2 regions of the Tsukamurella pulmonis genome follow, and region 1 is predicted to be linked to the other one. Evidence: riboswitches for the same ligand, from Rfam matches in the RefSeq annotation. Region 1 holds a riboswitch; the other holds the start of a gene.
What was found. A riboswitch is a leader RNA that binds a small molecule or an ion and turns the genes downstream of it on or off. The one in region 1 is predicted to bind S-adenosylmethionine.

Region 2: linked by a shared signal. The riboswitch ahead of BLQ62_RS21050 (aminotransferase class V-fold PLP-dependent enzyme) and the one ahead of metX (homoserine O-acetyltransferase MetX) in region 1 are both predicted to bind S-adenosylmethionine.

The regions. Positions count from the first base shown of each region.
Region 1 covers NZ_FNLF01000002.1:3,699,141-3,706,921, reverse strand. The annotation lists gene BLQ62_RS18175 (bifunctional methylenetetrahydrofolate dehydrogenase/methenyltetrahydrofolate cyclohydrolase) at 1-64, shown strand, start outside; gene BLQ62_RS18170 (DUF3017 domain-containing protein) at 64-375, shown strand; gene BLQ62_RS18165 (hypothetical protein) at 499-1,902, shown strand; gene metX (homoserine O-acetyltransferase MetX) at 1,921-3,063, opposite strand; SAM riboswitch class IV at 3,078-3,194, opposite strand; gene BLQ62_RS18155 (MFS transporter) at 3,324-4,469, shown strand; gene BLQ62_RS18150 (guanyl-specific ribonuclease) at 4,480-4,920, shown strand; gene BLQ62_RS18145 (barstar family protein) at 4,917-5,345, shown strand; gene BLQ62_RS18140 (exodeoxyribonuclease III) at 5,342-6,148, shown strand; gene trpS (tryptophan--tRNA ligase) at 6,222-7,247, shown strand; gene yhjD (inner membrane protein YhjD) at 7,286-7,781, shown strand, end outside.
Region 2 covers NZ_FNLF01000002.1:4,251,799-4,259,579, reverse strand. The annotation lists gene BLQ62_RS21060 (RtcB family protein) at 1-1,112, shown strand, start outside; gene BLQ62_RS21055 (HAD-IIA family hydrolase) at 1,166-1,951, opposite strand; SAM riboswitch class IV at 2,036-2,148, shown strand; gene BLQ62_RS21050 (aminotransferase class V-fold PLP-dependent enzyme) at 2,201-3,484, shown strand; gene BLQ62_RS21045 (hypothetical protein) at 3,499-3,882, shown strand; gene BLQ62_RS21040 (YbaK/EbsC family protein) at 3,917-4,399, shown strand; gene BLQ62_RS21035 (MarR family winged helix-turn-helix transcriptional regulator) at 4,499-4,975, shown strand; partial or broken gene BLQ62_RS24245 (MDR family MFS transporter) at 4,972-6,642, shown strand; gene BLQ62_RS24240 (tRNA-guanine transglycosylase) at 6,697-7,781, shown strand, end outside.

The sequences.
Region 1 (7,781 bases):
GTTCCTGCTGGGCAACGTGATCGACGCCGCGGAACGCGATCTCGCCCGTTCGGACGAGGCGTAGTGACCGAACCCGCGGTCGGGCAGTACCGCCGCGCCAGGATGGTGCGCGCGGTGGTCGCGAACGCGGGGTACGTCGCGGTCGTCGCGGTGCTGACGGTCGGGATGGTGTTGATCGGCCTGGAGTACTGGCGGCGCGGGCTCTTCGTCTTCGGCGCGGGGACGGGGTTCGCGGCGATCCTGCGGGCCTGCCTGCCCGAGCGCAGGCAAGGGCTGCTTCGGGTGCGCAGCCGCTGGTTCGACGTCACGGTGCTGGCGCTGGCGGCGGCCTCGATCCTCCTGGTCTCGTGGGGCATCAGCCCGCTCGACACCTGAGGACAGCGCAGAAGAAATGTACATACTTGAAACGTAGAGTTCTGATTGTTGTATGTAACATTTCGGCTTCGGGTACGATGTGCTGAGGTAACGGCTCGTCGAGCGACCCGAATCGGAGGTGCCATGAGGATCTCGTCCTTCGGCGCGTCCGTGGGCTCCGGGCCCGTGCACTGCGTCCTGCTCGACATCGAGGACGGTCACGTCGTCGGGAGCCAGGCGCGCACCATCGACCCCGGTCCGTACCGTCTCGGACGGCGCGGCAACCTGCTCTCCTCGGGTTTCGACCTGCTCGCCAGCCACGCGGAGGGCGCCGTCGACGCCTCCGCGGTGACCGTGCGGACCCGGCGCGACCTGCTCTCCGTCCGGCTCGGCGCCCGCGGCGAGGTGCGCAGCGCCGCGATCGTGCGGGACGCGGAGGCCGCCCTGCGCGGTCTCAGCGAGCGCGGGACCCTCGCGCGGTACGAGAGCGCCCTCGTCGCCGATCTCACCCCCGAGGGCACGCGCCTGTACACCGTGCGCGACGGGGCCCTCGCCGCCGAGCAGCGCACGCACGCCGTCGTCGGCGGCCACGGGGGCGCGGACGCCGAGCACCTGGCGGCCCTCGTCCGCTCGGCGGTCGCCGGCTCCCCGGCTCCCGAGGCGATCGCGTTCATCGGCCCCGGTGCCCAGAACCCCGTTGTGCGGGAAGCGGTCTCCGCGATCGCGCGCGACGCGGGTATCGAATCCGTCCCGGTCGACGAGCCTGAGATGGTCGCGGCCACCGGCGCCGCGCTGCTCGCGGCCGACCGTCGGGTGGCCGGCGTCGTGCCGTCCTCCGGCGTCAACAGCGGCATCGGCGTGCTCGGCGGGCACAGCGTGCGGCTCACCGCGGCGATCCTCCCCCTCTTGGTGGTGGCCGCACTCACCGGCGCGGTTCTGGCCACCGGCTACGCGACCGGGATCATCGGACCGGCCTCGCGGAGCACCGAGGAGGTCGTACCGACCTCGTCCGACACGCTCACCAGCGCGTCGCCGACGTCGGAGGAGGAGACCACCACGACCACCTCCGCCGTCACCTCGACGCTGCCGCCGGAGACGTCCGTGGTGCCCACCGCCGTGCCCCGGGAACCGGTTCCCGGTGGGGAGGTCACTCCCACCATGACCACGTTCGCGCCGGTGCCGCCGCCCACGACCACCCGGCCCCCGCTGCCCCCGACGACGTCGCCCTCGCCCACGTCGCCGACGGGCACGCTGCCGACCACGATCCTGCCGTCGATCCCGACCGTTCCGCCGTCGGAGAGCACGCCCGTCCGGCCGTCCGAGGGCACGGCCACGCCGTCGCCCACGGCGGAGTCGCCGCGGCCCGGGCCGGGGAACGGACTGGTCCTGCCGCCGCAGGGCGCGACCGCACCGGGATCGGGCACGACGAGCTCGAACCGGGTGAACACCGGAGCGGCGCAGTCGGATCAGGAGAGCGTCGAGGTGCTGCCCGAGGAGGCGGAGGCCCCCGCCGCACCCGAGCCGACCGTCACCGCCCCCGCGCTCTGACGGGACGCGCGGCGCGGATCAGCGCCGCGCGAGATCGAGGGTCCGCCGGAGCAGCCCCGCCACGGCGTCCATCTCGGTGAGGAATCCGTCGTGCCCGTCGCGGGAGTGGACGACCACCGGCTCGCCGCTGCCCGGGAGCAACGCCGCCAGCTCCTGCTGCAACCGCAGCGGATAGAGGCGATCGGAATCGATGCCGCCCACCACGACCGGGACCGGGCACGCGCGCAGCGCCGCCTCGACCCCGCCGCGGCCGCGGCCGACGTCGTGGTGGTTGAGCACGTCGGTGAGCACCACGTAGCTGCCCGCGTCGAACCGGCCCACCAGCTTGTCGGCCTGATGATCGAGATAGGACGTCACCGCGTAGCGGCCGTCCGCGTGCGGATCCTCGTCGCCCTGCGGCCGGTTCTCGAACCTGCTGTCCAACTCGATCTCGGTGCGATAGGTCAGGTGCGCGATGCGGCGCGCGATGCCCAGCCCGGCCGTGGGTGCGCCGTCGGCGTCGTAGTAGTCGCCGCCCCGCCAGTGCGGATCGGCCTTGATGGCGGCGATCTGCGTGGTCTGGGTGCCGATCTGGTCGGCCGTCGCGCGGGCGCCGACCGCGAGGACCAGCGCCGATCGGACGAAATCGCCGTACATGAGGGCCCACTCCAGGGCGCGGGCGCCGCCCATCGAGCCGCCGACGACGGCGGCGATGTCGTGCACGTCGAGGGCGCGCAGCAGTGCCGCCTCGGCCTCCACCTGATCACGGACCGTGATGACCGGGAAGCGGGAGCCGTAGGGCCGCCCGTCGGGCGCGAGCGAGGCCGGACCCGTCGATCCCGAGCAGCCGCCCAGGACGTTGGCGGAGACGACGCACCACTCGTCGGTGTCGACGGCGGCACCCGGCCCGATCAGTCCGTCCCACCAGCCGGCGGAGCGGTGTGCATCGTCCGGCGGGCCGGTGACGTGCGAATCGCCCGTGAGCGCGTGCAGGGTGAGCACGACGTTGTCGCGTGCGGCGTTGGGGCGCCCCCACCGCTGGAAGGTCATGGTCACGTCCGGCAGGACGACGCCCGACTCGAGCACCAGGGGACCGAGCGACAGGGACTGCAGCGCACCGTCGGGTACCCGGGCCCAGTCCCCCGGGGGACTGTCGATGGGGTGTCCTGTGCGGGTGCTGATGGTCACCGAACCTCTCCTCGCGCTTGCCACCCGGCCCTGAGGCCGGGAAACCAGGTCATCACCCGGGGCACCCCACCGCGGTGGAGGGTTGCCGGTCAGCAAGCCGGGGCTGCGCGCTGACACTCATGACCTCGGTCCGATCATAACGGAACGTTTTCCGGTGAACGAGGTCACAGGTACGGGCGGGAAGCGGGGAAGGGGCGGGGGCGTTGCAGTGTCCCGTGGACTCCTCTACCCGGACCAGACTCGCGGTCGGCGCCATGGCGCTCGGCGGCTTCGGCATCGGCACCACCGAGTTCGCGGCGATGGGGCTGCTCCCGGACATCGCCGCCGACCTCGGGATCACGGAGCCGGTCGCCGGGCACGTGATCTCGGCGTACGCCCTCGGCGTGGTCGTCGGCGCGCCCCTCATCGCCGCGGCGTTCGCGCGGGTGCCGCGCCGGATGCTGCTGATCGGACTGATGGTCGCCTTCACCGCGGGCAACGCGCTGTCGGTGTTCGCGCCGACCTATGGCACCCTCATGGCCGCCCGGTTCGTGGCGGGCCTGCCGCACGGCGCCTTCTTCGGCGTCGCGGCGCTGGTGGCGGCCCACCTGGCCGGCCCGGCCGGTCGGGGCCGCGCCGTCGGGCAGGTGCTGATGGGGCTCTCCGTCGCGAACGTGATCGGCGTGCCGGTGGTGACCTGGCTCGGGACGGCGCTGAACTGGAGGTACGCGATGGCGGTCGTCGTCGTGATCGGCGCCGTCACGGTCGCGGCACTCGTCGCCCTCCTTCCCGCGGTGCAGATCCCCGTCACCAACCCGCTCACCGAGCTCGGGGCGCTGGCCCGGCCCCAGGTGTGGTTCGCGCTGCTCACCGGCATCGTCGGCTTCGGCGGCATGTTCGCCGTGTACACCTACATCTCCACCACGCTGACGTCCGTCTCGGGGCTCAGCGCCGCCTCGGTGCCGGCGGTCCTGGCCGCGTACGGCGTGGGCATGGTGATCGGCAACGCGGTGGGCGGACGCGCGGCCGACGGCTCGGTGACCCGCTCGATCGCGGTGACGCTCGCCGCACTGGCCGTCCTGCAGGCGCTGTTCTCCCTGTTCGCTCCGCAGCCCTTCGCCGCGATCACCCTCTTCTTCCTCATCGGGCTCACCGCGTCGGCGCTCGTGCCCGCGCTGCAGACCCGATTGATGGACGTCGCGGGGGAGGCGCAGACGCTGGCCGCGACACTGAACCACTCGGCGCTCAACATCGCGAACGCGCTCGGGGCGCTGCTCGGCGGCGCGGTCATCTCGGCGGGCGGCGGCTACACCGCGCCGGCGCTCGCGGGCAGCGCGCTCGCACTCGCGGGGCTCGCGATCTTCGGGATCGGCATGCTGGTGGCGCGCCGGAGCGCAGAACCCGTCAGTGCTCCTCGGTAGGGTCTGAGCCATGCGAAGGATTCTCGCGCTGTGCGCGATCGCCCTGCTCGCGGTCTTCGGGCTCGTCGCGTGCGGTCAGTCAACGGACACCTCCGGTTCCACGGCGAAGCCCGCCGCCGGCTCCGCGACGGCGAAGCCGGGCCCGGCCCGGGCGTCGGCGTCGTCGGATTCCGCAGCGCCGCAGCGCGTGCTCGCGACGCTCGCCCGGATCGATGCGGGCACCTGGCCCCCGAAGGACGGCTCGGGCACGCAGGGCGGCCGCCACTTCGGCAACTTCGAGGGGCGCCTGCCCAAGACCGATGCGCAGGGCAAGCGGGCCAAGTACACGGAGTGGGACGTCAACGTCAAGAAGTCCGGCCGCGGCCGCGACGCCGAGCGCATCATCACCGGGGCCGACGGCGGCGCCTGGTACACCCTGGACCACTACGAGACCTTCACGAGGATCCGATGAGCACTCTCCCGCAGTTCCTCTCCGCCGGCTCCGGCGCCGCGCTGACCGGCGTCGATCTGGACTCCGTCAAGCGGCAGGAGCGCCCGCGCGTGCTCGTCGCGCGGGGCAGCCGGATGCGCACCAAGGCCGCCCTGCTCGACGAGGTCTCCGCGGTGCTGCAGTTCCCGCTCGACTTCGGCGGCAACTGGGACGCCCTGGCCGACAGCATCGGTGACCTCGACTGGCTCGGCGGCCCGACGGCCGTGGTGCTCGGCGTCGCCCAGGCCGAGCAGGTCATGGCCGACGAGGACGGGCTCGGCGTCTTCGTCGAGATCCTGGCCGATAGGGGAGTGAAGGTCCTGCTCGGCGTCTCCGACGACGATGCCGTACCCCGCGTCCGCTCCGCGTGGGCCGGCGCGGGCATGACCGTGGAGGCGCTCGCATGATCATCACCTCGATCAACGTCAACGGCATCCGCGCCGCGGTCAAGCAGCGCTCCGAGGAGAACCTCGGCATGCTGCCCTGGCTGCGCGAGAGCAAAGCCGAGGTGGTGCTCCTGCAGGAGGTGCGCGCCACGCACAAGCAGACGCTGACCGCACTCGCCCCGGCGCTGGAGGAGGGGTGGCACCTGGCCGCCGCGGAGTCCTCGACCGCGGGGCGCAACGGGGTCGCGGTGCTCTCCCGGCGCGAACCGGACGCCGTCCGCATCGGTTTCGGCAGCGAGGAGTTCGATCACGCGGGCCGGTACATCGAGGCCGATTTCGACGGGCTCACCGTCGGCTCGCTCTACCTGCCCTCGGGTGACGTGGGGACCGAGCGGCAGGACGAGAAGGACCGCTTCCGCGCCGAGTTCGGTGCCTACCTGGCGAAGCTGGGCCGGCGCCGCCGCGAGGTCCTGGTGTGCGGCGACTGGAACATCGGCCACACCGAGCTGGACATCAAGAACTGGAAGGGCAACGTCAAGAACTCGGGCTTCCTGCCCGAGGAGCGGGCCTGGATGAGCGAGTACATCGGTGAGGGGCGCGCCTTCACGGACGTCGTGCGCGAGCTGCACCCCGGGCAGCCCGGGCCCTACGCCTGGTGGTCCTGGCGCGGCAAGGCCTTCGACAACGACTCCGGCTGGCGCATCGACCTGCAGATCGCCAACAACGCCCTCGCGAAGCGGGCCGTGTCCGCGCACGTCGAGCGGGCGGCGGCGTACAACCTGCGCTGGTCCGATCACGCGCCGGTCACCGTCGAGTACGCCTGAGCGGAGGGCATGAGTCGCGGCCGGGCCGATACTCGGGCGACGGCGGCGAACGTGATCGATAGACTCGTACCTCGTGACCGGAACCGCACCCACCCCCGCGAAGCGGCAGCGCGCGCTGTCGGGCATCCAGCCGACCTCGGACTCGTTCCATCTCGGCAACTACCTGGGCGCGGTGCGGCAGTGGGTGCAGTTGCAGGACGAGTTCGAGACCTTCTACTTCATCCCGAACATGCACGGCATCACCACGCCGCACGATCCCAAGGCGCTGCGTGAGCGCACCGTCTTCGCCGCGGCGCAGCTGCTGGCGCTGGGCGTCGACCCCGCGCGGTCGACGATGTTCGTCCAGTCGCAGGTGCCCGAGCACGCCGAGCTGACCTGGGTCCTCAACTGCCTCACCGGCTTCGGCGAGGCGAGCCGGATGACCCAGTTCAAGGACAAGTCGGCCAAGAACGGTACCGACAGCTCCTCGGTGGGCCTGTTCACCTACCCGATCCTCATGGCCGCCGACATCCTGCTCTACCGCCCCCAGCTGGTGCCGGTGGGCGAGGACCAGCGGCAGCACCTCGAGCTGACCCGCACGCTGGCGCAGCGGTTCAACACCCGGTTCAAGAAGACCTTCGTGGTGCCCGAGGCGTACATCGTCGGCGACACCGCCAAGATCTACGACCTGCAGAACCCCACCGCCAAGATGAGCAAGTCCGCCGAGTCCGACGCGGGCCTGATCAGCATCCTCGACGATCCGAAGGTGATCGCGAAGCGGGTCCGCTCGGCGGTGACCGACACCGAGCGGGAGATCCGGTTCGACCGCGAGGCCAAGCCGGGCGTGTCCAACCTGCTCACCATCGAGTCGGCGCTCACCGGCACCCCGATCCCGGAACTGGAGCTCGCCTACGAGGGCAAGGGCTACGGCGATCTCAAGACGCAGGTCGCCGACGTCCTCGTCGACTTCGCCACGCCGCTGCGCGGCCGGGTGCAGACCTACCTCGACGATCGCGCCGAGCTGGACAAGGTGCTCGCCTCCGGCCGCGAGCGGGCGCGGGAGATCGCCTCCCGCACCCTGGCGGACGTCTACGACAGGGTAGGGTTCCTGGCGCCGTAGCCACTGTGCAGTAGCGAACAGCAGGAGGACGTCCCCCCATGCTCCAGAAGTACCGCGACAAATGGCCGTGGTTCGACCACCTCGTGGACGCGGGGATGCGGTACCAGGACAAGAAGGGCGACTACTTCGGCGCCGGGATCACCTACTTCAGCGTCTTCGCGCTGTTCCCGCTGATCATGGTGGCCTTCGCCATCGGCGGCTACGTCCTGATCAACGACGCCGAGCTGCTCGCGGAGATCAAGAACCAGATCAACACCGTGATCAGCGAGGAGAGCCTGCGCAAGTCGGTGAGCGACCTGATCGACCAGGCCATCGACTCGCGCAGCACGGTCGGCATCATCGGTCTCGCCGGTGGCCTGTGGGCGGGCCTCGGCTGGATGGCCAACGTGCGCGCCGGCCTGACCGAGATGTGGGACAGCGAGGTCCCGGAGCAGAACTTCGTCAAGACGAAGATCGCGGACCTCGGTGCGCTCGCGGGACTGTTCGTCGCGCTGGTCGCGTGCATCGCCCTGATGGCGGCGGGCAGCAGCCCGC
Region 2 (7,781 bases), 550 kb from region 1:
CCCGCGAGCAGGCGATCACCACGGCGAGAATGCCGTTCATCTACCCGCACATCGCGTTGATGCCAGACGCGCACCTCGGCAAGGGGGCGACCGTCGGCTCGGTCATCCCGAGCCTCGGCGCCGTCATCCCCGCGGCCGTCGGCGTCGACATCGGCTGCGGCATGATCGCGGTGCGTACACAGTTCACGAAGGATGATCTGCCGGAAGATCGTTCGACGGTCCGCGAGGCCATCGAGCGGGCGATCCCGCTCTCGCCCGGCCGCTACAACAAGAAGGTCGTGGCGACGGCGGAGCCGAGGATCGCGGAGCTGGAGGCGCTCGCCGAGCGGGCGGAGTTCGACCCGGCGAAGTACGCCGGGAACTGGAAGCTGCAGCTCGGCACCCTCGGCGGCGGTAACCACTTCATCGAGATCAGTCTCGACGAGGACGACACCGTCTGGGCCTTCCTGCACTCCGGCTCCCGTGGCGTGGGCAACAAGATCGCCCAGCACCACATCGCCGTTGCGACCCGCCTGTGCAAGCAGTGGTGGATCGAACTGCCGGATCCGGACCTGGCCTACCTCGTGGAGGGCACGCCCGAGTTCCGTCGGTACATCGCCGAGCTGAAGTGGGCGCAGCACTTCGCGCTGCTCAACCGTGAGGAGATGATGGACCGGGTGATCAGGCAGCTCGGCGAGTGGGTGGGAACGCCCGTCGCCGAGGCCGAGCGGATCAACTGCCACCACAACTTCACCCAGCGCGAGAAGCACTTCGGCAAGGAGGTGTGGGTGTCGAGGAAGGGTGCCATCGAGGCGACCGAGGGCAAGCTCGGCCTGATCCCGGGCTCGATGGGAACCGCCTCGTACATCGTCGAGGGCAAGGGGTTCGCCCCGTCGCTCAACAGCTCGCCGCACGGCGCGGGCAGGGAGTACTCCCGGTCCGCGGCGCGGAAGGCCTTCACACACGAGCAGCTGCAGGAGGCCATGGCGGGCATCGAGTTCCGCGACAGTCCCGACTTCATCGACGAGATCCCGCAGGCCTACAAGCCGATCGACCGAGTCATGGCCGATGCCGACGACCTGGTGACGGTGCGTGCCGTCCTGCGGCAGATCGTCAACGTCAAGGGGCAGTAGGTATTCGCAGGGTGCGGCACATCAAGCCGCACCCTGCGAGCCCGTACCGTGGCTCAGCCTGGGAACGGGTCTTCCGTGTGACCGACGAGGTCGGCGACGGAATCGATCGTGCGGGTGGGGCGGTACGGGAACGCGGTCACGGACTCGTGCGTGGAGATGCCGGTCAGCACCAGGATCGTGCGGAGACCGGCCTCCAGGCCGCACACGATGTCGGTGTCCATCCGGTCGCCGATCATGAGCGTGTCCGCGGAGTGCGCCCCCAGGGCGCGCAGCGCGGACCGCATCATCAGCGAGTTCGGCTTGCCCACGTAGTACGGCGAGCGGCCCGTGGCCTCGCGGATCAGGGCGGCCACGGCGCCGGTCGCGGGCAACAGCCCGTCGCGCGACGGGCCCGTCGCATCCGGGTTCGTGGCGATGAAGCGCGACCCGCGGTCGATCAGCCGGATCGCGGTGGTGATCGCCTCGAACGAGTAGGTGCGGGTCTCGCCGAGCACCACGTAGTCCGGATCGTTGTCGGTCAGCACGTAGCCCACGTCGTGCAGAGCGGTGGTCAGGCCGGACTCGCCGACCACGTACGCCGTGCCGTTCGGCCGCTGGTCCTGCAGGAATTTCGCGGTCGCCAGCGCCGAGGTCCAGATCCGTGATTCGGGGATGTCGAGGCCCGTCGCGACCAGGCGCGCGCGCAGGTCGCGGGGCGTGCGGGTCGAGTTGTTGGTGAGCACCATGTACGGCGTCCCCGCCGCCGTGAGCTCGGCGATGAAGGCGTCGGCGCCGGGGATCAGGTGCTCCTCGTGCACCAGGACGCCGTCCATGTCCATCAGGTACGTCCATTCGCTCATGCCCGCGAATCTACTCGCGCGGGTTTCGCGTCGCCGTGATTCGAACCTTGACGCCGACCGGCGCGAGCGTGCATTCTCGAGCCAGGTCATGAGTGCCAGTGACAAGCCCCGGCTCGCTGGTCGGCAACCCTCCTCCGCGGTGGGGTGCTCCGGGTGACGACCTGGCCGTGCCGAACCGTGCACGGCAAGCGCGGATTCGCGGCACTGCTCGATCGGTGCCGCGCGTCCTGATACCGAAGGACTTTTCTCATGAGCACTGCCACCACCGAGCGCACCGCCGTCTGCCTCACCCCCACCGTCCGCAGCGCCCCGCTCGCGATCGGCCCCCTGGCTGCCGTCACCGGTGCCGACGAATACGCCCCACTCAAGGACGGCGCGACAGTCCGCTACGCCAACTTCGACTACGCGGCGAGCGCCCCGGCCCTGCTCGAGGTGCAGGAGGTGGTGCAGGCGGCCCTGGGCGAGTACGCGAGCGTGCACCGCGGCGCCGGCCACCTCTCGCAGCGCTCCACCTCCCGCTACGAGCGGGCCCGCGAGATCGTCGCCGAGTTCGTGGGCGCCCGCGCCGACGACCACGTCATCTTCACCGGCAACACCACCGACTCGATCAACCTGCTCGCGGGCTGCGTGCCCGGCGAGGTCGTGGTCCTCGACTGCGAGCACCACGCGAACCTGCTGCCGTGGAAGAAGATCGGCGCGCGGGTGATCTCCGCGCCGCTGTCGATCGAGGGCACCCTGACGGCGCTGGAGAAGGAACTGAGCGAGCGGCCCGCCGCCCTGGTCAGCGTCACCGGCGCCTCCAACGTGACCGGCGAGATCCTGCCGATCCGCCGGCTGGCCGCCCTCGCGCACCGGCACGGCGCGCGCCTGGCCGTCGACGGGGCGCAGCTGGTCCCGCACCGTCGGATCTCCCTGCGCGAGAGCGGCGTCGACTACCTCGCCTTCTCCGGGCACAAGCTCTACGCGCCCTTCGGCTCCGGCGTGCTGGTCGGCCGCGCCGACTGGTTCGACGAGGCCGAGCCCGTGCGCTGCGGCGGCGGCGCCAGCTACGAGGTGATCGGTACGCCCGTCGCGAAGTCCGTCGAGGTGGCCTGGCACACCGGCCCCGCGCGGCACGAGGCCGGCTCGCCGAACGTGCTGGGCGCGGTCGCGATCGCCGCCGCGTGCGAGGCCGTCGAGCGCCTCGGCGAGGACGCGATCGCCCGGCACGAGCGCTTCCTCACCGACCTGCTGCTCCGCTCGCTGGAGCGCATCGACGGTGTCCGCACCCTCACCATCTGGGCCGACTCCACGGAACGGGTGGGCATCGTCGCCTTCACCGTCGCCGGCCGCGCGCCCCGCGAGGTCGCCGAGTTCCTCTCGTCGGAGTACGGGATCGGCGTGCGCGACGGGAAGTTCTGCGCCCATCCCGTCGTTCACCGATTGGGCTGCTACGACGGTGCCGTCCGCGCCAGCATCGGCCTCGGCACCGGCGAGAACGACGTGCGCCGCCTGGTGCGCGCCCTGGAAGACCTGTCCGCACGAGCGAAGTGACAACCGGAGGAACCATGACCGTCTCCCGCCCCGCCCTCGTGGTCACCGTCGACGGTGAGCCCGAGTCCGCGCACCTGACCCGGGTGCGCGCCGCCGATCTCCGTCTCGCGCAGCGCGAGCGGGGCTACCTGCGCGCCGAGGCCGAGCGCGCCGGGCGGGAGCCGGGGGCCGTGGCCCTCGAGGTCGACGTGGTGATCGACGAGCGCGCCGCCGACGCCCGCGCGAGCTACGCCCCGAACGGGGCGGTGGCGCAGGGCATCACGTACGTGGGCACCCCGTCGGGCCTGAAGTCGCTCATCGAGGACGTCTACGCCGCCGAGGTGGCGGACGCGATCGTGCTGCGCCCCGTGGGCGGGGCCCGCACCAAGGACCTCATCGCGACCCTGCTCGCGGCCTAGCCCGCGCGCTCGCGCGGCCGGGCATACTGGTCGCGTGACCGCGCAGTTCTCCTCCCGCACCGAGGCCGTTCGCGCCGCGCTCGCGGCGGCAGGGCACCCCGACACCATCCGGCACGTCCCCGACGGTGCCCGGACGGCCGCCGACGCGGCCGCGGCGCTCGGCTGCGAGGTGGGGGCGATCGCCAACAGCCTGGTCTTCCTGGCCGACGGTGCGCCGCTGCTCGTGCTCTCGAGCGGCCGGCACCGGGTGGACACCGCCGGCCTCGCGGAGCGACTCGGGTACGGCGCGATCACCCGGGCGACGCCGGACGACGTCGTGGCCGCGACCGGCCAGGTGATCGGCGGCGTCTCGCCCGTCGGCCACCCCGCGCCCCTGGTGATCGTCATCGACGAGTCGCTGCGCGCGTACCCGGATCTGTACGCCGCCGCCGGGACACACGACACGCTCTTCCGTACCGACTTCGAGGCGCTGGTGGCGCTGACGGGTGCCAGAATCGTCATGACATCGGCGGCATAGGCCGGTTCGCCCGAGTCGACTCGCAACGCTAATAGTTGTAGGGTGCACGTAGTTTTGCATGCCCGAACACCGCGCGGCGTGCGGACCTGCGGAGGCGTGATGACGGACGAGGAACGGGCCGACCGGATCGAGGGGATCGTCGGCGTGATCGCCGAGCTGACCCGGCTCAAGGAGCGCCACGCGGTGATGACCCGGCACGCGGTCGCTCCGGACGGCGTGGAGCTCGCCGCGTACACCGCACTCTTCGCCCTGGTCAAGGACGGTCCGATGCGCTCGTCCGTGCTCGCCGAGCAGATCCACACCGACCCGTCGACGGCGAGCCGGTACGTCAGCACGCTCACCGGCCTCGGCTACGCGGAGCGCACCGCCGACCCGTCCGACCGGCGCGCGGCGCTGGTGTCCGCCACCGACGAGGGCCGGGCGAAGGTCGACTTCATCCGGCAGCAGCGCAACGCGAAGCTGCGGCCGCTGATGGAGGAGTGGACCGACGAGGAGATCGACCAGTTCGTGGTCCTCGGCACCCGGGCGCTGCAGCAGTTCGAGCAGGCGCTCAAGCTGATGCGGGACGGCGAATGACCGCGGCGTCATTGGACCCGGTCGAGACCTCGGCCTCGGGGCTGACGCACAAGCAGATCCTCTACATCCTCTCCGGCCTGATGACCGGCATGTTCCTGGCCGCCCTGGACCAGACCATCGTCTCCACCGCCATCCGCACCATCGCCGACGACCTCAACGGCTACAAGCTGCAGGCCTGGGTCACCACCGCGTACCTGATCACGTCGACGATCGTCACCCCGCTCTACGGCAAGCTCTCCGACATCTACGGGCGCAAGCCCTTCTTCATGTTCGCCATCACCGTCTTCGTGATCGGCTCCCTGCTGTGCAGCACCTCGACGTCGATGTACGAACTCGCCGCGTTCCGCGCGGTCCAGGGCCTGGGCGCGGGCGGCCTGATGTCGCTGGCGCTGACCATCATCGGCGACATCGTGCCGCCCCGCGAGCGCGCCAAGTACCAGGGCTACTTCCTCGCCGTCTTCGGCACCAGCTCGGTGCTGGGCCCCGTGCTCGGCGGCGTCTTCTCCGGTGCGGATCAGATCCTCGGCATCGCCGGCTGGCGCTGGGTGTTCCTGGTGAACGTGCCGATCGGCATCGTCGCCCTCGCCGTCGTCTTCCGCGTGCTGCGCCTGCCGCACACCCGCCGCGAGGGTGTGCGCATCGACTGGTTCGGCGCCATCGCCCTCTCCGTCGGCCTCGTGCCGCTGCTCATCGTCGCCGAGCAGGGGCAGGAGTGGGGTTGGGGCTCGAGCCGTGCCATCGCCTGCTACGTCGTCGGCGGACTCGGCGTGCTCGCCTTCATCGCCATCGAGAAGATGATGGGCGAGGACGCGATCATCCCGCTGCGCATCTTCCGCAACCGGATCTTCGCGCAGGGCGTGCTCATCTCGATGGTCGTGGGCGCGGCCATGTTCGGCGGCATCTCCCTGCTCCCGCAGTACTTCCAGGTGGTGCGGGACGCGAGCCCGACGAAGGCCGGCTTCCTCATGCTGCCGATGGTGGCCGGGCTCATGCTCGGCTCGATCCTCGCGGGCCAGATGATCTCCCGGACCGGCCGCTACCGCGTGTTCCCGATCATCGGCGCGGTGCTGCTCACCGCCGGCATGTTCGCCCTGCACTACATCAGCGCCGACGTCGAGATCGGCTGGGTCATGGCCGGCGCCGCCGTGATCGGCTTCGGCCTCGGCAACCTCATGCAGCCGCTGACCCTCGCGCTGCAGAACATCCTGCCGCCGCGCGACATGGGCGTCTCCACCGCCGCCGCCACGTTCTTCCGGCAGATCGGCGGCACGCTGGGCGTCGCGGTGTTCCTCTCGGTGCTGTTCTCCCAGATGCCGAACAAGATGAGCACCCGGCTCTCCGACGCCGCGGCGGATCCGGAGTACACCGCTGCGCTGCAGCGCGCCGCCGCGGGCCACGACGGCCCCGCCGCGCAGGACTTCGCGGCCAAGCTCCTGCACGGCGATGCGAGCGCCGTCAGCGACGTCATGTCGGACACCTCCGCTCTGCAGACGCTCCCCGACACCCTCGTCCACCCGCTCAAGGCGGGTTTCGCGGACTCGATGGACGTCGTCTTCCTCGCCGTCACCGTGCTGGCCGCGATCGGCCTGGTCCTGGTGCTGTTCTGGAAGTCCGTGCCCCTGCGCACCGCGGCGGGCATCGAGGCGACGGCCCCGGATGGCGCCGACCCCGCATCACCTGCGACGATCGAGGCCGCTGAGATCAGCGCCGCCGCGGAGTCGGTGGCCGGCACCGTACCGACGGAGGAGACCGTGACCGAACCGCCCACCGGCCCCCTCGCGCCGCACCCTGCCGTGCCGCCCGCGCCCGCACCGTCGGGGCCCCGCGCGCGGCAACCGGTCGCCCCGCAGCCGCGCCGGCAACCGCCCGTCCCCGCCGCGCCGGTCCCGCCCTCGCGCTCCGAGATCGACGAGCTGCGGGAGCAGAACGCCACCCTCGCCGCCGAGCTCGCGGAGCTGCGTACCGGCTACCGGGCGATCGCCGGCAACACGCGCCTGCGCGCCGCCGGCACCACCGATGCGGTGCGGTTCACCGTCGAGGCCACCGGCGCCGGCGGCTCGCGCACCGGCCGGATGACGGTGCCGCGCGGCGAGATCGCCACGCCCGCGTACCTGCCCGTGGCCGGGCGCGGCGCCATCGCCGGCCTCACCCCGCGCGAGCTGACGGGGCTCGGGGCGCGCGCACTCGTCCTCGACCTACACGAGCTGTACCTGCAGCCCGGTGCCGACGTGATCGAGGGCGCGGGCGGGATCGGCACGGCCATGGCCTGGCAGGCCCCCACCATCGCCGACACCGGCGTCGGCGCGGTGCTCGAGCAGCGCAAGACGAAGGTCTCCGACGAGGGCATCGCCTTCCGCGGCCGCCTGGACGGCTCCCCGCACCGCTGGGACGCCGAGGAGGCGGTGCGCCTGGCCCACCGGATGGGCTTCGACGTCGCGTTCGCCCTCGCCGATCCCGCGGATCCCGCGCGGACCGAGCGTTGGGCGCGCCGCGCGCTCGCCGAGCACGCCTGGCAGACCGCCGACCGGCACGACGCCCTGTCGCTGTGGGCCGTGGTGACCGGGGGTGCGGATCCCGAGCGCCGACGGTCCGCCGCCCGCGCCCTGCGGCGCCTCGGCGAGGAGGACCGCCGGGCCGGCGGACTGGGCTTCGGCGGCTACCGGATCGAGGGCGTCGGCGCGCCCGCGGCCGACGCTGGCGCGCTGCGCGCCGCGATCGGCGAGCTCGATTCCGACCGGCCGCGTTACCTCGCCGGCATCACCGGCCCCGCGGATCTGCTGGCCGCGATCGAGGCCGGCGTCGACCT